Regions from separate parts of the Streptomyces sp. NPDC004838 genome, predicted to be linked through region 2. Evidence: riboswitches for the same ligand, from Rfam matches in the RefSeq annotation. Region 2 holds a riboswitch; each other region holds the start of a gene.
What was found. Region 2 has a riboswitch for cyclic di-AMP ahead of ACWEFL_RS34190 (M23 family metallopeptidase). Riboswitches for the same ligand answer to the same signal wherever they lie in the genome.
Positions count from the first base shown of each region.

Region 1: it holds a riboswitch for cyclic di-AMP, as region 2 does, so the genes downstream of both, ACWEFL_RS12570 (NlpC/P60 family protein) here and ACWEFL_RS34190 (M23 family metallopeptidase) in region 2, are expected to answer to the same signal.
Region 3: it holds a riboswitch for cyclic di-AMP, as region 2 does, so the genes downstream of both, ACWEFL_RS25050 (M23 family metallopeptidase) here and ACWEFL_RS34190 (M23 family metallopeptidase) in region 2, are expected to answer to the same signal.
Region 4: it holds a riboswitch for cyclic di-AMP, as region 2 does, so the genes downstream of both, ACWEFL_RS08645 (M23 family metallopeptidase) here and ACWEFL_RS34190 (M23 family metallopeptidase) in region 2, are expected to answer to the same signal.

Region 1 covers NZ_JBSGAW010000009.1:25,651-30,441, forward strand. The annotation lists gene pcrA (DNA helicase PcrA) at 1-1,411, opposite strand, end outside; cyclic di-AMP (ydaO/yuaA leader) riboswitch at 1,684-1,845, shown strand; gene ACWEFL_RS12570 (NlpC/P60 family protein) at 1,856-3,061, shown strand; gene ACWEFL_RS12575 (hypothetical protein) at 3,155-3,529, shown strand; gene ACWEFL_RS12580 (hypothetical protein) at 3,787-4,140, opposite strand; gene ACWEFL_RS12585 (alpha/beta hydrolase) at 4,455-4,791, opposite strand, start outside.
Region 2 covers NZ_JBSGAW010000046.1:33,548-38,338, reverse strand. The annotation lists gene ACWEFL_RS34195 (tyrosine-protein phosphatase) at 1-456, opposite strand, end outside; cyclic di-AMP (ydaO/yuaA leader) riboswitch at 1,442-1,603, shown strand; gene ACWEFL_RS34190 (M23 family metallopeptidase) at 1,606-2,646, shown strand; gene ACWEFL_RS34185 (STM4011 family radical SAM protein) at 2,940-3,884, opposite strand; gene ACWEFL_RS34180 (STM4012 family radical SAM protein) at 3,895-4,791, opposite strand, start outside.
Region 3 covers NZ_JBSGAW010000024.1:19,486-24,276, forward strand. The annotation lists gene ACWEFL_RS25045 (PrsW family intramembrane metalloprotease) at 66-1,322, shown strand; gene ACWEFL_RS25050 (M23 family metallopeptidase) at 1,713-2,750, opposite strand; cyclic di-AMP (ydaO/yuaA leader) riboswitch at 2,762-2,908, opposite strand; gene ACWEFL_RS25055 (PP2C family protein-serine/threonine phosphatase) at 3,252-4,343, opposite strand; tRNA gene ACWEFL_RS25060 (tRNA-Met) at 4,614-4,687, opposite strand.
Region 4 covers NZ_JBSGAW010000005.1:264,140-268,930, reverse strand. The annotation lists gene ACWEFL_RS08655 (M16 family metallopeptidase) at 1-679, shown strand, start outside; gene ACWEFL_RS08650 (M16 family metallopeptidase) at 706-2,073, shown strand; cyclic di-AMP (ydaO/yuaA leader) riboswitch at 2,450-2,611, shown strand; gene ACWEFL_RS08645 (M23 family metallopeptidase) at 2,625-3,398, shown strand; gene ACWEFL_RS08640 (HPr family phosphocarrier protein) at 3,682-3,963, opposite strand; gene ACWEFL_RS08635 (bifunctional acetate--CoA ligase family protein/GNAT family N-acetyltransferase) at 4,190-4,791, shown strand, end outside.

The DNA.
Region 1 (4,791 bases), on a different contig from region 2:
GATAGGCGAGGACGTCCCGGACCTCCTTGCGCTCGTAGAAGCGGACTCCGCCGACGACCTTGTACGGCAGGCCGACGCGGATGAAGATCTCCTCGAAGACACGGGACTGGGCGTTCGTCCGGTAGAAGACGGCGACGTCGCCGGCCTTCGCGTCGCCCTCGTCCGTGAGCCGGTCGATCTCGTCGGCGACGAACTGCGCCTCGTCGTGCTCGGTGTCGGCGACATAGCCGGTGATCTGCGCGCCCGTGCCCGCGTTCGTCCACAGGTTCTTGGGGCGGCGGCTCTCGTTCCGCTCGATGACGGCGTTGGCGGCGGAGAGGATCGTCTGGGTGGAGCGGTAGTTCTGCTCCAGCAGGATCGTCGTCGCGTCCGCGTAGTCCTCCTCGAACTGGAGGATGTTGCGGATGGTCGCGCCGCGGAAGGCGTAGATCGACTGGTCGGCGTCGCCGACGACGCAGAGTTCGGCGGGCGGCAGGTCCTCGTAGCCCGTGCCCACCAGTTCGCGTACGAGTGTGTACTGGGCGTGGTTGGTGTCCTGGTACTCGTCGACCATGACATGGCGGAAGCGCCGCCGGTAGTGCTCGGCGACGTCCGGGAACGCCTGGAGCAGATGGACGGCCGTCATGATGATGTCGTCGAAGTCCAGGGCGTTGGCCTCGCGCAGCCGCGCCTGGTACATCCGGTACGCCTCGGCGAGCGTCTTCTCGAACCCTCCCCCGGAACCGGCGGCCTGATCCGCGTAGCTCTCCTCGTCGATCAGCTCGTTCTTCAGATTGGAGACCTGGGCGCTGAAGGACTTCGGCGGGAACTTCTTCGGGTCGAGATCCAGATCGCGGCAGACGAGGGCCATCAGGCGCTTGGAGTCCGCCGCGTCGTAGATGGAGAACGAGGAGGTGAAGCCGAGTTTCTTGGACTCGCGGCGCAGGATGCGGACGCAGGCGCTGTGGAAGGTGGAGACCCACATGGCGCCCGCGCGCGGGCCGACCAGGTGCTCGACGCGCTCCTTCATCTCACCGGCGGCCTTGTTGGTGAAGGTGATCGCCAGTATCTGTCCGGGGTGGACGCGGCGGGTCGCCAGGAGGTGGGCGATCCGGTGGGTCAGCACACGGGTCTTGCCGGAACCGGCCCCGGCGACGATGAGCAGGGGCGATCCGGTGTGCACGACGGCGGCGCGCTGCTGTTCGTTCAGCCCGTCGAGCAGGGCTTCGGGGTCCACGACCGTACGCGGTGCTCCGTCGCGGTAGTACGCGTCACGGGCCGGAGGCACGTCGTAGGCGCCCTGGAAGAGATCGTCCGGGATCTCCTCCCGGGCTTCGTCCTCGGGACCCTGATGGTCCTCGGGCGGCGGCGGGGGCTCCTCCGGGGTGCGCTGGAGGTTCGCCAGGAAGTCTTCGTCAAAGAGGCTGCTCATCGCTCTCCGAGTTTATGCCTCGCCACCGACAGCCCGCCGCCGCATGGGCGTACGCGGGCTCAGGCACCGCCGCGGCCCGAGCGGCGGTCACGGGCCGAACCACCCGTGACCAGGCGAATCCTCTCCGTCACCCGCCGAGCCGGAGGCACCCTCCCGCCGAAAGGTCACGAAAATGTATCGGGCATATCGAACATCAACCTTCACAGCAGCCACACCGTTGGCTAGCGTGCTCGACCAGGCGGCCCGTTCCCTCGCGGCGATCCACGCCAAGCGGGCAGCCCACGCCGAATCCGGGCTTTCCTCACAGGAGTTCGGAACCGGGGACCCACCATGCACAACCGGGGTGAATCGGGCCTGTCGTACCGGTCCGTAGGGCGATCTTCCGTTCCGCCCGAACCCGACAGCTAACCCGGTAGGCGGTCAACGGAAGAGGAGACGCCGGTCTTGGTGTCGCATCGCAAGCCCCGAAGTCGTACCGCGAAACCCACTGCGGCCGTCGGCTTCACGACGGCGGCTCTCGCCTCCGTCGGTCTGCTGTCGGCGCAGAGCGCCGGCGCGGCCCCGGCCGCGCCGCCCGTGCCGAAGCCCTCCGTCGAGGAGGTGCAGAAGAAGGTCGACGATCTCTACCGGCAGGCCGGTACGGCGACCCAGGAGTTCAACAAGGCGAAGGAGACCACCGCCGGGAAGCGCGCCGAGGTCGACCGGCTGCTCGACGAGGCGGCGCGGCGTACGGAGAAGCTGAACGAGTCGCGCCGGGCGCTCGGCGGCTATGCGGCCGCGCAGTACCGCACTGGTGCGGTCGCTCCGACCGCCGCGCTGCTGTTCGCGGACAGCCCGCAGCAGTACTTCGACCAGACGCAGCTGATGGACCGGATGACGGACCGTCAGCGTGAGGCCGTCGCCGACTACGAGACCCAGCGGGCCGAGGCCGCCCGGCAGCGGGCCAGGGCGACCGAGAGCCTCGCGTCCCTCACCGAGTCGCAGGACGCCCTGCGCGCCGGAAAGCAGCGGGTGCAGTCCAAGCTCGCGGAGGCGCGCTCGCTCCTGTCGAAGCTGACGGCGCAGGAGAAGGCCCGGCTCGCGGCGATCGAGCGCGAGAAGGCGGCCGAGGCTCGGCGGCTGGCCGAGGCGAAGGCGAAGCAGGAGGAGGCGGCGCGGGCGCGACAGAAGGCCGAGGCCGAGGCCGAGCGCAAACGACTGGAGCAGCAGCGCGCGCGGGAGACGGCCCCCGGCGCGGGCAGCGATGCCGGCACTGGCGGCGGGACCGGAAGCGGCTCGAGCACGGGAGGCGGCACCTCGACCGCCAAGGCGGACAAGGTTCTCTCCTTCGCCCGCGCTCAGATCGGCAAGCCGTACGTCTGGGGCGCCGCCGGGCCCAGTTCGTACGACTGCTCCGGGCTGACCCAGGCGGCCTGGAAGGCGGCCGGCGTGAACCTCCCGCGTACCACCTGGGACCAGGTGAAGATCGGCACCCGAGTGGAGACGAAGGATCTGCGCCCCGGTGACCTGGTCTTCTTCTACGACGACATCAGCCATGTCGGGATCTATGTCGGCGGCGGCAAGATGATCCACGCGCCGAAGCCCGGTGCGAACGTGCGCGAGGAGTCGATCTACTACATGCCGATCTACGGCAGCGTGCGCCCCGCCTGAGCGGAGGCGGAACGCGGGTTCGGCACGCGGGTTCGGCATCCGCCCCGCCCGGAGGGCGGATGGTCCGCGTCACCGCGTGAGAGGGTCGTACCCATGTCAGAGACCTGGGCGTTCCGCGAGGGTGCTCCGCCGGTGACGGCCGATGAGGCCGTGGAGGAGATCGGCAGAAGGATGACGGCCGGGACCTGTGAGTCGTGGCTGACCAGTTCGACCGGGCGACGGCTCGCCGTCGTCACCAACACCGAGCGGGCGATGGTGATGCTGCTCGACGGTGAGGGCGACCCCGGCGAGCACGCGTCGGATCCGGGGGCCGAGGACTGGAGCGACGGCTTCGTGCTGGAGAACGGGCAGAACGACGAGTACCCCGACGAGGACACCGTGCCCCTGGGGGAGGCGTTCCGGATCGTCCGCCACATCGTCGCTCAGGGCACACCGCCCCCGGACGCCGCGTGGACGGTCGACCGCTGAACCAGGGTGTCGCGGCCGTTCGCGGTACGGCGGAATCGCCCGTTCCCACGGCCGGTACGGGGAGCTTCGGCGACCGCCCGTGAGCCGCCGTGTCACAGCCGCCGCGCCGCAGCCTCCGTCCGCCGCCCGACAGCGCTCCGCGAGGGTCCGCGCGCCGGGTCGGCTCTCAAGGGCGGGCGCTCATGACCGTCCCGCCGGGGGCTCGCCCGCGCTGGCGCTCCCCCGCACCTCCCCGCGGCCTCGGGTCCGGATCAGTCTCAGGTCCAGAGCGTCGCGATGAGGATGTTGGCCACCGTCAGCCCGCCCACCGCGCCGAAGAGCGCCTTGTCGACCGTCTCCTCGTCCCGCTTGACGTACACGAGCCCCAGGATCACCACCAGCACCGCCGTCTTGACGCCGATCTTGACGTGGTCGAGCGTCTGGTCGTCCGCCTGGTTCAGGCCCACCAGCGCCATGCCGGTGACGAGCATCGTCAGCGCGCCGTGCAGCATCCCCGGTGTGAAGCGCGCCGTCCCCTGCCCCATCGCCTTCATCTGGGCGAAGAAGCCGCCCAGCAGGGCCGCGATACCGATGATGTGCAGGGCCACGAAGACATTGATGAGTACGTCCATGCGGCGGAGCCTAGCCCGGCCCGTATCGGCCGTCCGAGGGCAGGTAAGCCTCATTCGCCGCAACGGTCACGGCGGCACGGCAGGGGTGAACCGGGGGCGATCTCCCGGTCACGGACTGTGCCGAGGGCTGTCGCCGGGCCCGGTGACGGATGGAGTCGTTCCCTCGGCAGGCTCGGACCCGCGGGTTCGGACCCGCAGGCCCCGGCCCGGCGGTCCCGGATCCCGGTCCCGGCCCGGACGCACCGGCCCAGCGTCCTCAGCCCAGCGCTCCCGTGGCCGTCACCACGCCAGTCACCATGCCAGTCACCACGCCGTCATCGCGCCGCCCCCGCGGCCGCGGACGCCTCACGTGCCGGGCCGCCGTCCCAGTCCGTCGGCTTCATCCGGTGGGTCAGCCACTCGAAGAGATACGGCACCTGTGCTCTCCACACCCAGGTGGCGTGCCCTCCCTTGGTGGCCCTCACATCCACCGTCGTCGGCGGCTCGGCCTCGGCCTGGAGCGCGAGGCCGGGCAGATAGCCGTCCGCGCCCTCACCCGTCGCCAGCAGGGCGACGCGCGGCGGGGTCTTCGCCGACCGGAGGATGTTCAGTACGTCGTTCTTCCGGCGCAGCTCCGGGTCCCGGCCGGTGATCGACGCCTTCTCGGCCGCC
Region 2 (4,791 bases):
GTCCTCGGCGAGCGCGTGGAGAATCCTGCTGTGATCGCCCGTGCGCTGCGTGATCATCATGCGGTACGACTCCGCCATCCGGCCGGCCGCCTTGCCGTCCGCCAGAATCGACCGCAGCTGGTTGATGCCGCCCTCGCGGACCATGCGCCAGAACTCGGCCCCGTCGGCCGGGTCGCTGAGGGGCAGATTCAGATTCCGCACACCGGGCAGCGGAACGTCCGGCCCCTCCAGTTGGATGTCGGCGTTGTTGCGGAAGTCGAAGATCGTGTGCAGCCCGAGGGTGGCCAGGAACGAGGCGTCGCTCTCGGTCGCGTGGGCGAGATGCCCGCTGCGGAAGAGCCGCCCGTACCGCACTGTCCCGCCGTCCACGGTCGGCAGTCCGCCCACGTCGCGGAAGTTGCGCACTCCGGTCAGCTCGGGCTCGTTCGAGGGGACCTGCGGCAACTGCTGCGTCACGAAGGCTCCAGGAGATCACAGCCGTCGGCATCGGTCGCCGACGGTGGCGTTTTATCGACGATACGACATCGGTACCTCGGGCAACCAGCGGAAACGGGCTGCCGCGTCCCGTCCGGCGCCATCACCCGGACGCCCGCGCGCTCTCGATGATGCGCGTACATATGGCGAGCCCGACCCGCACCGGGTTCCGCCATCACGGTTCGCGGCGAACCTCGCCCGGCGGGGTGTGCGGGCCTATGGGACAGCCTCTGTCTCCGTGAGTAGTCGGGCGCACTTCTGACCGGCGCTCCGATCGCATTTGCGGAAGGGGACCTCGACCGCTGTGTCATGGACGCGCCGATTCATGGACGCGGGTCTGTCCCGGTGGGGAGTATTCGCGGGAATGGCGGACCGGGCATGCCGACGTTGTTCTTCGGGCGCTGGTCGGCGTTCTTGAGGCACTGGTCGGCCGATTGCGGACCGTGCATCGGGAAGTGGCTTTCGAATCCTGTTTCCGGGAGCCCCGCCGTGTTGAGCGAGCAGGAACCCGGCCGAGACGCGGGGTCCGCGCCCGGGCGGGCTCGGGGCGAACCCGGGCGCCATGGTCATACGGCCGCGCCTTGTCGAGGTGGACGGGAATCGACGTACGGCTGTCGTTTCCGTGTGAAAGGTGAGGAGTTGGGAGCGGCAATCGCGGCGATCAACCCTTATGGGATCACATGTGCCTTATGTCCGAATCAGGAGGTTCGCCATAACGTGCCCTATAAGTGCGGGATATGGGATCCGCTCGTGAGCAGGATCATATCCGTGACGGTGTGTGGCCGCGCCCAGAAGTGGAATACGCCTGCGGGGCAGGAGTTTTGCGGACTTCGGTCCACGGAGTGTGACGGTGAATTCCCCCGGAGAATGACCCAGTTCACCGATCGGGATAATCCTCGGCTTGTTCCGCTCGGTACGGCCGGTCTACGGTCTCGGAATTCCGGGCGGCACGCCTCATCCTGCCGCCGCCCGAATTTCACCCACTCACATGTGGCAGGAGCGGGGGACCCAGGTAGTACGCCGATTCCGGGTATCCGGACGGCTTGGGGTGAAGTCGTGCTCATCGCGCGGCCGGGCATCTCCAGCCCGAACCCGACAGCTCACCTCGCAGGCGCCGGAGAGGAAAGCGTCATGCCCAAAAAGGGTAAGCATCGCCGTATCCAGGCAGGCCCCATCGCCCGCGGTTTCGTCGCCGCCGGTACCGGTGGCGCGGCCATCGCCATCCCGCTGATGGGCGCGACCGGCGCCCAGGCCGCGGAGCAGACCGCCCCCGCCGTACAGACGGTTCCCTCGGCCGTCGCCCCGGCGAAGGCGAGCGGCGCTCCGGCCGCCCCGGAGGTGCGGCAGCACGCCGCCGCCCCGGTCACCTACCGTGTCGTCGCGGGCGACTATCTCGCCAAGATCGCCGAGGAACAGCAGGTGAGGGGCGGCTGGCAGAAGCTCTACGCGGACAACCGCGAGGCCGTCGGCGAGAACCCCTCCCTGATCCACCCCGGCCTCAAGCTCACCATCGGCGCGAAGGCCGAGGGCAAGGCTCCGGCGAAGGCCGAGAAGCGCTCGGACGACCGCTCCTCCCGTGACCACTCCCGCGAGAGCGCTCCGGCCGCGCAGTCGCAGAAGTCCTCCGGCTCCTCGTCCGCCGAGTCTCCGTCGGCCAAGTCCTCGAACGCCAAGTCCTCAAACGCCAAGTCCTCGGCCTCCGGCTCCTCGGTCCGGGGATCGGCCCAGGCGTCCGACGACGCGCCGAGCACCACCCAGCGGAGCGGTGGCTACACCACCCCCACGCCGTCCGGCAACGTCAGCACCTCCTACCGTGCTTCGGGCTCCATGTGGTCCAGCGGGTACCACACCGGTGTCGACTTCACCGCCTCGACCGGCACCAGCATCAGGTCCGTCGGACCCGGCACCGTCGTCTCCGCCGGGTGGAGCGGCGCGTACGGCAACGAGGTCGTCATCAGGCACACCGACGGCAAGTACTCGCAGTACGCCCATCTCTCCTCCCTCTCCGTCTCGTCCGGCCAGAGTGTGAGCGGCGGCCAGCAGATCGGCCGCGCCGGCTCCACCGGCAACTCCACCGGTCCGCACCTGCACTTCGAGGTCCGCACCGGCCCCGGCTACGGCTCGGACGTCGACCCGGTGGCGTACCTGCGCCAGCACGGCGTCTCGCTCTGACGGATCCTGACGGATCCTGACGGATCCTGACGGATCCTGACGGATCCTGACGGATCCTGACGGATCCTGACGGATCCTGACGGCACCGGCGCGTTCCGGTCCCGTTGGTCCTCTGAACCTCTGAGCCCCGGCTCTTCCGGACTCCGGTTCCGCTGATCTCTTCGCCGAACGGCTCGCACCCGCGGGCCGAACGGCCCGGATCCCCTCGCACCGCCGCGGTGGCGCGAGGGGATCCGGCGTTTTCGCCCCCCTGGGCATCCCGGTGGGACCGATGCGCTCCCGTACCGCCGCCGCTATACGTCCCGTTCCTGGTCGGTGCCGGTGCCGGTGCCGTTGCCGAACGGCACCGGCACCGGAAACGGCAGGAGCACGGGCTCGGCGGCGGCGGTGGGTCCGGCGGCGGGGATCCGTTCCAGGACGCCGCCCGCGAACACGTCGTACAGCGGCAGCGACTCCAGATGCACATAGCCGATGTGACAGTCGCAGACGGGGAGCGGACACGCCCTCGGACGCAGCGCGCTCCGGTACGAGCCGTCGTAGAGGTTGCCCAGTTCCTCGCTGACGAAGTGACAGCGGCGGACCGTGCCGTCGCCGTCCACCGAGATGACCGACTCGCCCGTACGACAGGGGAGTCCGGCCGAGCGGTGCGGATGGCGGCTGTAGGGGAAGAGCGGATCGAGCCCCGTCCAGTCGGCGGCCTCCGCGTCCGTGTAACCGTGCCCCTCCGCCGCGTTCACCCAGAGGTAGACCCGCTCGGGCAGTTCGGCACGGAGACGGCGGGCCTGCTCCAGATGCTCGGGGAGACCGACGACGCCGACGCTGAAACGGACGCCCCGCGCCGCCAGGTCGCCGCATTTGGCGAGGAAGCGGTCGTAGGGGGTCTGCCCCGGATGGTAGGTGCACCAGAGCGCGAGCGTGTCGAGATCGGCTTCGGCGAGCCAGTCGGTGCGGCAGCTGAGATTGGTCTGGATCGCCACCCGTCGCACCTGCGGCAGCCGCGACAGTTCGACCAGGGTGCGGCGGTACCAGGAGCGCACCAGACCCTCGCCCCACGGGGTGAACAGAACCGAGAGCCGGTCGTCCGGCCGCGAGGACACCCAGGCGGCGAACCGTTCCAGCGCGGCCCGGTCCGCCCGCAGTCGCGCGGGGTTGTCGCGCCTTTTGGCGAAGGGGCAGTAAGGACAGTCGTAGTCGCAGGACGCGAGCGGTCCCCGGTAGAGGACGGTCAGATGATCCATGTCCGCCGTCTCACTTCGGCTCGTACGCGGCCATACGGGCCCGTACGACGGGGGAGAACAACTCCGGTCCCAGCCCGTCCGAGTACGCCAGCCCTTGGGCGCTCAGCCGCAGCAGTCCGGGCGGCGCGGACTCGTCCAGCCAGCCGAGCACGGTGAACCGTTCCAGCTCGGGACCGAAGTCGTCCTCGGGATCGCGGCCGAAGCGGTCGCGGTAGTCGCCTGTCTCCATGCCCTGGGCCTGGAGGAGCGACTGGAGGAGATGGCGTCGGCGGGCCTCGTCCTCGTCCATCTCGTATCCGACGCCGGCGCGGCCGAAGTCCTCGGCGCTCGTCTGCGTGTACGCGTCGATGATGCCGCGTATCTCCGTCATCCGGACCGCGTAGTCGAACGAGTAGTGCAGACGCGAGGTGTACGAGCGGGCTCCGCAGCCGAGGCCGATCATGCCGTCGGTCTGGCAGGCGTGGTCCGGGGAGTCCGAGGCCGGTGCGTCCGCCCGGCGGAACATCCGCATCGACACCTGCTCATAGCCGTGGGCCAGGAGATGATCACGACCCTGCCGGTACAGCCGCAGCCGCTGGGCGTCCCAGGAGTGATCACCGCCCGTCCCGAGCCTGCCGAGACCGGTCAGCGGCCTGACGTAGAGCGGGTAGAGATACAGTTCCTCGGGCCGCCAGGCCAGCGCGGAGTCCAGGGAGTATCGCCAGCTCCGCGAGGTCTGGCCGTCGATCCCGTAGATCAGATCGATGTTGAGGACGGGAACGCCCGCCTCCCGGATGCGGGCCAGTGCGGACTCGACCTCGGCACGCCGCTGCGGGCGTACGGCCGCCTTCGCCTCCTGGTCGACGAAGCTCTGGACACCGATGCTGAGGCGCGTGGCGCCGCGCTCGGCGAGTACGGCGAGCCGATC
Region 3 (4,791 bases), on a different contig from region 2:
CTGTGCTGCCCGCGCCCCCGCACCCCGTTGTTCCGGCGTTCCAGGAGCAGCCGCTCTTCGACGCCATGCCCGAGCAAGCCCGCTGGCGCTACAAGCCGCGCCGGGCCTCCCGGCTCTGGCGCAGCAAGGCGATCCGGGCCGGAGTGCTGATCACGCTCCTCGCGCTCTCCGGGCTCGTCATCCTCGCCCTCGTGCGTGAACAGACCGGTACCGAGGGCTTCCTCGTCGGTATCGGGCTCGCCACGCTTCCCGTCCCGCTGCTCGCCGCGGCGTTCCGCTGGCTGGACCGGGTCGAGCCGGGCCCCTGGCGGAACCTCGCGTTCGCCTTCGCCTGGGGCGCGTTCGCGGCGGCGCTCGTCGCGATCATCGCGAACACTTTCGCGACCCGCTGGATAGCGACCGCCACCGCCGACCCCGCGAGCGCGGACACCCTCGGCGCGACGGTCATCGCCCCGATCGTCGAGGAGAGCGCGAAGGCCGCGGCGATCATGCTGATCTTCATCTTCCGGCGGCAGGACTTCACCGGGCTCGTCGACGGCATCGTGGTCGCCGGGTTCACCGCCACCGGCTTCGCCTTCACCGAGAACATCCTCTATCTGGGCACCGCGTTCGACGAGGACCAGGCGATGGGCTCATCGGGCTTCGCCTCGGTGACGGTGGCGACCTTCTTCGTACGGATCGTCATGTCGCCGTTCGCGCATCCGCTGTTCACCGTGCTGACCGGCCTCGGCTTCGGGATCGCGGCGCTGGCGGCCCGTCGGCAGCGGATACGCCGGGTCGCGCTGCCCCTGCTCGGCCTCGCCCTGGCCATGGGCATGCACGCGCTGTGGAACGGCTCGACCTCACTCTTCGGCCCTTGGGGCTTCTATCTGGTGTACGGGGTGTTCATGGTCCCCGTCTTCGGGCTGCTCACCTGGCTGACGATCTGGTCCCGGCAGCGCGAACTGCGCACGGTCTCCACCGAACTGCCCGCCTACGCCGCCGCGGGCTGGATCGCGCCCGCCGAGCCGCCGGCGCTTTCGTCCATGAAGGCGCGCAAGGCCGCCCGGACCTTCGCCATGCAGCGGCAGGGACCGGCAGCGGCACACGCCGTGTCGGAGTACCAGCGCTTCGCGACCTCGCTGGCGTTTCTGCGCCACCGGGCGCGGCGCGGCGCGGCGGACCCGGACTTCGCCGAGCGGGAGCAGGAACTGCTGCACCACATGTGGCAGCGGAAGGACATGGCGGGCCCGGCGCTGACGTACGCGGCGCGCGCGACGGGACGGGTGTGGGCACCGCCCCCGTACCGCGACTACGAGGGGTACAACCCCTACCGCGCCTGACCTCACCGGCGACCCCGGCACCGGCCGAACGAGGGAAACGACGGAACAGCGGGAGAGCGGAACGGCAGGTCGGCAGTGCGGGGAAGACCGGCAGCCCTGACGTCGGGGGGTGAGCGCCAGAGCTGCCGGAGATCGTCGTGCACCTTCTGAGGATCGCGGAGGGCGGCTCGCGGAGCACGGGTCAAGGAGCACGGAGCGCGGGTCAAGGAGTACGGAGCGCGGCTCGCGGAGCACGAACGCCGTCCGCCTCCGGACCGCGCAGGACTCGAGGCCACGATTCCGCGTCCACGATCGTGGGGCCATGCGCCGCAGACCGCGGGCCATGCGACCGCGGGCCCCCACGGGCCGCCGCAGATGTCGGCGACCCCGTGTACCGCGTGTCAGCCCGTGTCAGATGTTGAGTCCCTTGCTCCGCAGCCACGCCGCCGGGTCGAGCGTCGAGCCGCCCGCGGTGTGGACCTCCAGGTGCAGGTGAGCGCCGGTCACATTGCCGGTCGCGCCGACGCGGCCGATCGTCTCGCCCGCGCCGACCTTCTGGCCCGCGCTCGCGGTCATCGACGACAGGTGCGCGTACCAGACCTCCGTACCGTCGTTCAGCTCCAGCACGATGCGGTAGCCGTACGATCCGGAATAGGCCGCCGACTTGATGGTGCCGCCGGCCACGGCCTTGACCGGGGTCCCGCTCGGGGCCGCGAAGTCGAGGCCGGTGTGCTGGCCCGACGACCACAGCGAACCGGACTGGCCGAAGGTGGAGGTGATGGTGTACGAGGAGGTGGGCAGCGAGAAGCTCTTCGCGAGCTTGGCGAGGCGTTCGGCCTCCGCCTTGGCCTTGGCCGCTGCCTCGGCCTTCTTCTTCTCGGCGTCCGCCTTCGCCTTGGCCGCCGCCTCGGCCTTCTTCGCAGCGGCCGCGGCCTTCTCGGCGGCTGCCCTCTCCGCCTCGGCCTTCTTCTCGGCCGCCGCCTTGGCCTGCTGCTGCTCGGCCTGCTGAAGGATCCGGGAGCGCAGGGCCTCGCCCGCGCCGTCCTTGGTGTCGCCGGCGCTCTCGGCCTCGGCCGCGCCGCCGATGGTGCCCATCGCGGCGAGCGCGGTGTTGCCGCCGTCCGCGTCCTCGGAAGGGGTCAGGCCGTCGGGCAGGTTGTCCGAGATCTGGTCGGGAAGCGAGATGGAGAGCGCGGGCTTGTTCTGCGCGGTGGCGATGCCGCCCGCGCCGACCGCCGCGATCACGCCGACGCCGAGGACCGTGGAGCTACGGGCGAATCCGCCCCGCTGCTTCATGACACGGTGCCGTCCGCGTACCGGACGGACGCTCTCCTCGGTGGGGTTCCATTCCCCGAATGACCGCTCGGCCCCCTCTTGGCTGAAAACGCCGGTGGTGGAGGGCCTCACGGACCTGACGGGCGCTTCCGGGGCAGGGCTGTTGGACGCCACTGAGGCGTACTCCTTTCCTTCCTTCTCGCCTACCGGGTTAGCTGACGGGTTCGGAGCAGGAAGGTCTCCTACGAGAGTCTCCGCAGGGTGCGAAGACGCCCGATTCACCCCAAAAGGTGGTTCCCCGGTTCCCTTGCGGGATTCGGCGCATGCGCGCGGTGCCGCCCTGACGGCGGCTGGGACGACCGCGCTGCGTTATCGAACGTTAATAGACTGGGGGGCCGGATTCCAAGCCGTTCCGGGTGATCGTTAACGCGCTCGCGCCAGACCAACCGGGACACAAGAGGCCGGAGTCGGGCGACTTGAACGTCACTTCAGCAACATCACACGCCTGACAGTTCGTCAAATTCTATGCGGAGAGCCGTCCTTCGACTACACATGGTGCTGACGGCCCGGTGAGAGAACATTCATGCGATCGTGGCCCGCCTCTCACCACCGGGCCCTCGGTCACCCTCATGGCTGTGGGACAGCCGACATCGCGCTCCGGCGTGTCAGCCGTTGTTAGCCCGGCCGGGTGACCGCCAGCAGCGCCAGATCGTCCGTCAGCCCGTTGCGCGTATGCCGTCGCACATCGTCGACCAAGTCGTCCAGCAGCTCTTCCGGTCCCGGAAAGGGCCGCCCGGTGAGGCGGGCCGCGGGGTCGTAGAAGAATCCGGCCTTGTTCCGCGCCTCGGAGAGGCCGTCCGTATAGATCAACAGCGTCGCCCCGGTCGGCAGGGGATGCGTCTCGGCCCGGTCCGGCCAGTGCCCCAGATCGCCCATGCCCAGCGGAAGCGCCGCCTCCAGCGGCGCCAGATAGTCCACCCGGCCGTCGCCGTACAGCAGCAGCGGCTCCGGGTGTCCCCGGTTCACCAGCCGCACGGCACCGCCGCCGCGCGGAATCTCGGCGAGCACGGCGGTGGCGAACCCCTCGAAGGCGTCCAGACTGCCCTGCCGCTCGGCCTCGCGGATCAGCGCCCGGTCCAGCCGCCCGGCGACCGCTTCCAGTGAACTCTCCTGCTCAGCCGCCTCCCGGAACGCCCCGATGATCACCGCCACCGCCTCGACCGCCCCCAGCCCCTTTCCCCGTACGTCCCCGACCACCAGCCGTACACCGTGCGGAGTGTCCTGTACGGCGTAGAGATCCCCCCCGACGAAAGCGTCCGCGAGCGCCGCCTCGTAACGTGCGGCGGTACGGAGCCCTCCGATCTCCGCGGAGGGGGTGGGCAGCACGGCCCGCTGGACGGTCTCGGCGATGACCCGGGCGGACGCGAGCCGCTGGCCGCTGCGCTGGACGACGCGATTGATGAGTAACGCCAGCGCGGAGACGGTGACCACCGTGCTCAGCTCGGTGTACGAGTGAGGCTGCCCCGCAGTCCCGTTGTAGACGTTCAGACTCAGCTCGGCCAACGTCACCATGATCCCCGTCAGCAGGGTGTTGAGCCACGAGAAGAAGGGTGCGGCGACCAGCGGAGCCGCCGCGAACATCGGCACGGCGGTGTAACTCGGGGGAAGTCTGAGGTCGTAGGCCACTCCCACGACGATCATCAGTACGGGCAGCATGCGGACGAAGCGGCGCGCACCGTACCCACTGCGCTGCTCTTGGTGCGCCAAGGGTGCACTCCTCCCCGGTCCGCCAGCGGCAGCGGACGGTACCGCGCCCCTCTACAGGCTCGCCGCGATGGGGCTCGGGGGCGAGCCGCCATCGGCCGAATGGGGTAACGCGGTGCGCTGCGCGGTCGGTACGCACGGTCAGTACGTGCGGTCGGTACGCGGGGTCCGCACGCGCCCGTCGGCACGTGCCGTCCGTACGCGGAGGCCCGACCGGACGTGGATACGACGGTGGCCCGGCACTCTCGCCGAGTGCCGGGCCACCGTCTTCAGTAGCGGGGACAGGATTTGAACCTGCGACCTCTGGGTTATGAGCCCAGCGAGCTACCGAGCTGCTCCACCCCGCGTCGTTGGACATAACCTTACGCCATCCGAAGCAAGATCCACTCCATTTTTCCGGCGCGGTACGGCACGAGGTCGCGGATCAGCCGGTATGACCGGAACCGGGATC
Region 4 (4,791 bases), on a different contig from region 2:
GCCCCCGCGCGACGGCTCCCTCCCGGAGAACATCGGCGAGCAACTGCGCGAGGTCGTCGAGGAGGACGTACCGGCCCGTGCGCTGATGGCCGCCTACCGGCTGCCGCACGACGGCACCCGCGAATGCGACGCCGTCGACGTGGCGCTGACCGTGCTGGGCGGGGGCGAGTCCTCCCGGCTGCACAACCGTCTGGTGCGCCGAGACCAGACGGCTGTGGCGGCCGGATTCGGGCTGCTGCGCCTCGCCGGCGCGCCCTCCCTGGGGTGGCTGGACGTGAAGACGTCCGGCGGGGTCGAGGTGCCGCAGATCGAGGCCGCGGTCGACGAGGAGCTGGCCCGGTTCGCCGAGGAAGGTCCCACGTCCGAGGAGATGGAGCGCGCGCAGGCCCAGCTGGAGCGCGAGTGGCTGGACCGGCTCGGCACCGTCGCGGGCCGCGCCGACGAACTGTGCCGGTACGCGGTGCTGTTCGGCGACCCGCAGCTCGCGCTGACGGCCGTGGAGCGCATCCTCACGATCACCGCCGAGGAGGTGCGGGCGGTCGCCAAGGCCCGGCTGCGCCCCGACAACCGCGCGGTGCTGGTGTACGAACCGGTCTCCGACACGGGCGACACGACCGGCACGACCGGCACGACCGACCAGGACAACCAGAGCGACGAGGAAGAGGGAGCGGACCGGTGACCCATGCCGCTGAGCCGTTGACCACCATGGAGTTCCACCCCCAGCCCAAGGCGGGGGAGCCCATGCCCTGGGCGTTCCCCGCCCCTGATCGCGGCACCCTGGACAACGGCCTGACCGTGCTGCGCTGCCACCGCCCCGGCCAGCAGGTGGTGGCGGTCGAGATCTCCCTCGACGCCCCGCTGGGCGCCGAGCCCGAGGGACTCGACGGTGTCGCCACGATCATGGCGCGCGCGCTGTCCGAGGGTACCGACAAGCGCACCGCCGAGGAGTTCGCGGCCGAGCTGGAGCGCTGCGGCGCCACCCTCGACGCGCACGCCGACCACCCCGGCGTCCGCGTCTCCCTGGAAGTCCCGGTCTCCCGGCTGCCCAAGGCGCTCGGGCTGCTCGCCGAGGCTTTGAGGGCGCCCGCCTTCGCCGAGAGCGAGATCGAGCGGCTCGTACGCAACCGGCTGGACGAGATCCCGCACGAGACGGCCAACCCGGGCCGCCGCGCGGCCAAGGAGCTGTACCGGCAGCTGTTCCCGTCCTCGCTGCGCATGTCCCGTCCCCGCCAGGGGACGGAGGAGACCGTGGCCCGGATCGACTCCGCCGCCGTACGGGCGTTCTTCGAGGCCCATGTACGGCCCGCCACGGCCACCGCGGTGATCGTCGGTGATCTCACGGGGGTCGATCTCGACGCCGTGCTCGCCGAGACCGTCGGCGACTGGACGGGCGACACGGCCGAGCGCGGGCCGGCGCCGGTGATCACCGCGGACGACACGGGACGGGTGGTCATCGTGGACCGTCCCGGCGCGGTGCAGACCCAGTTGCTGATCGGCCGGATCGGCCCGGACCGGCACGACCGGGTCTGGCCCGCCCAGGTGCTCGGCACCTACTGCCTGGGCGGCACGCTCACCTCCCGGCTGGACCGGGTGCTGCGTGAGGAGAAGGGCTACACGTACGGCGTACGGGCCTTCGGCCAGGTGCTGTGCTCCGCCCCGGACGGGTCGGGCGCGTCGCTGCTCGGCATCAGCGGTTCCGTGGACACGCCCAACACCGGACCGGCGCTGGAGGACCTGTGGAAGGTGCTGCGGACGCTGGCGGCCGAGGGCCTGACCGACAGCGAACGCGATGTCGCCGTGCAGAATCTGGTGGGCGTCGCGCCGCTGCGGTTCGAGATGGCCGCTTCCGTCGCGGGCACCCTCGCCGACCAGGTGGAGCAGCATCTCCCGGACGATTTCCAGGCGCAGTTGTACGTCCGCCTCGCCGAGACCGGCACCGTGGAGGCGACGGCCGCGGCCGTGGCCGCCTTCCCGGAGGACCGGCTCGTCACCGTGCTGGTCGGTGACGCCTCGCAGATCGAGGAGCCGGTCAGGGCGCTCGGGATCGGCGAAGTGACGGTTGTCACGGGCTGATTGAGCCACCGCGCGGAGTCCGACCCGGACCTGACCTGGAACCGACCCGGATCCCGCCCGGATCCGGCCCGGATCCGACGGCGACCCGACCGACCCGGCCCGGCTCGGACCCGACGCGGGGGTGACACGGCTCGGCCGCGGTGGTTGGCCGCGTCCGGGTCGCCGTCGGAGCGAACGCGTGAGCGGCACGGATCCCCGGCATCCATGGGATGTCGGGGATCTGTCGTAGACACCGTCAAATGTCCCATTTATTGAGAAGTTGGGCGAGAAGTCCTGTGGCATGTGCAACAAAACAGGGCGTGTGTTTGGTGATCGACAGCGCTCCGGCCTAGCGTCGACCCGGCTGCACGCCAGAAGCACGCCGCATCCGCGGCACGGGCAGTCATCGCCGAATCCCCGTCAGGCGCGAGCCAGGGGGAGCCGGGGACCCAGTCCCCATGGGGTGAATCGGACCCCTTCGCGCCGTGCGGAGGAGTCCGTAGGAGACCTTCCTGCTCCGAACCCGTCAGCTAACCCGGTAGGCGAGAAGGAAGGAAAGGATCAGCCTCTCCATGGCGTTCGCCCGTCCTGCCGGGAAACACCGCGCCCCGAACCGTGTGACGCGCAAGAGCGCGAGCATCGCCGGAGCCGCGACTCTCGCCACCACCGGTGTCATCGGAACCATCGCGTCCCCGGCGTTCGCCGCGGACTCCGGTGCCAAGACCGCGGAGCCCGGCGGTGTCAGCGTCGAGGACACCGGACTCACCCAGACCCTCGCCGTCGAGACCCTCGCCGACGAGGTCGCCGATCAGGCGTTCGTCCAGCAGCAGGAGGCCGCCGAGGCCGCCGCTCGCGCGGAGGCGGCGGCCGAAGCCCGAGCCAAGGCGGCCCGTGCGGCCGAGGAGCGCGCCGCCCGTGAGGCCGAGCGCAAGCTCCTCAACTCCTACCGGCTGCCCGTCGCCGGTTCGCATGTCTCCACGGCCTACCAGGCCAACAGTTCGCTCTGGTCCTCCGGCAGCCACACCGGCGTCGACTTCCGCGCGCCGTACGGCACCTCCGTGGTGTCCGTGGGCGCCGGCACCGTCGTCGAGGCCGGCTGGGGCGGCGCGTACGGCTACAACGTCGTGATCAAGATGAACGACGGCTCGTACACCCAGTACGGCCACCTCGCCGCCATCGGCGTCTCCGTGGGCCAGAACGTCATGCCCGGCCAGCGGATCGGTGCCGCGGGCTCGACCGGCAACTCCACCGGGCCGCACCTTCACTTCGAGGTCCGCACCGATGCCGAGTACGGGTCCGACATCAACCCGATCTCGTATCTGCGTGCGCGCGGTGTGAAGGTCTGATCTCCGCGCCGAATCGCTGCCTGTGCTGCTGTCCGCGTCAGCCGTGCTGTCCATAGGATTCGCCTTCCGGAGGTCCCGGCGTACAGACGCCGGGACCTCCGGCGTTCGCCGTCCCGTCCGACCGCCGAAGAACTCGCCGGCCATCGGACGAACAGGGCCGGGCATCTCATGGAACGGAAGGAGCCGCGTCTCCCGAATACGGGAAGCGCGGCTCCAGGTCGTACGGCCGAACGGAGATCCGTACAACGACGGCGGATCGACGGATCAGGAACGGATCAGGTCGTCAGACCGTCTCGGGCAGCTCTTCGAGGCCCTCGGCCACCAGCTTGGCCAGCCGGTCCAGGGCGACCTCCGCGTCGTCCGCGTCGGACGCGAGCACGATCTCTTCGCCGCCCTGCGCGCCCAGGCCGAGGACGGCGAGCATGGAGGCGGCGTTCACCGGAGTGCCGTCGGCCCTGGCGATCGTCACCGGGACGCCGGAGGCCGTGGCGGCACGGACGAAGATGGAAGCGGGGCGGGCGTGAAGGCCCTCGGCCCAGCCGACGTTGACGCGGCGCTCAGCCATGGTGTTGCCCTTCAAGTTTCAGCGGTTGTCTAGACCAGTCTCTCACGACGGGCCGGTGTTCTCCGTACCGACCGCTTGTCCCGGCATTGTCCCGGCCTTCCGGTCGGTCGGCGCTCCCAGATTGCCGTGCCGGAGCACCGGCCGCGACCTGTGACCTCGCCGCAGCGGCCAGTGACCATCGCGGAGAGCCCCCCTTGAACGGTGGCCGCGCCGTAGGCTTTCTGCCATGCAGACGGACGGCGATCACGCGTACCCCGACCACTGGGAAGCGGACGTGGTGCTGCGTGACGGCGCCACCGCGCGTATCAGGCCCATCACCGTCGATGACGCCGACCGGCTGATCAGCTTCTATGAGAAGGTCTCGGACGAGTCGAAGTATTACCGCTTCTTCGCGCCCTACCCGCGGCTGTCCCCGAAGGACGTGCACCGGTTCACCCATCACGACTATGTGGACAGGGTGGGGCTCGCCGCCATGGTCGGCGGGGAGTTCATCGCGACCGTCCGCTACGACCGCATCGACGAGCAGGGCCGTCCCGCGGGAGCGCCCGCGGACGAGGCGGAGGTCGCGTTCCTGGTCCAGGACGCCCACCAGGGGCGCGGGATCGCCTCCGCGATGCTCGAACACATCGCCGCGGTCGCGCGTGAGCGCGGCATCCGGCGGTTCGCCGCCGAGGTCCTGCCCGCGAACACCAAGATGATCAAGGTGTTCCGGGACGGCGGGTATACCCAGAAGCGCTCTTTCGGGGACGGCTCCGTCCATCTGACGCTCGACCTCGAACCGACCGCCGAGTCCCTCGCGGTGCAGCGCGGCCGCGAACAGCGCGCGGA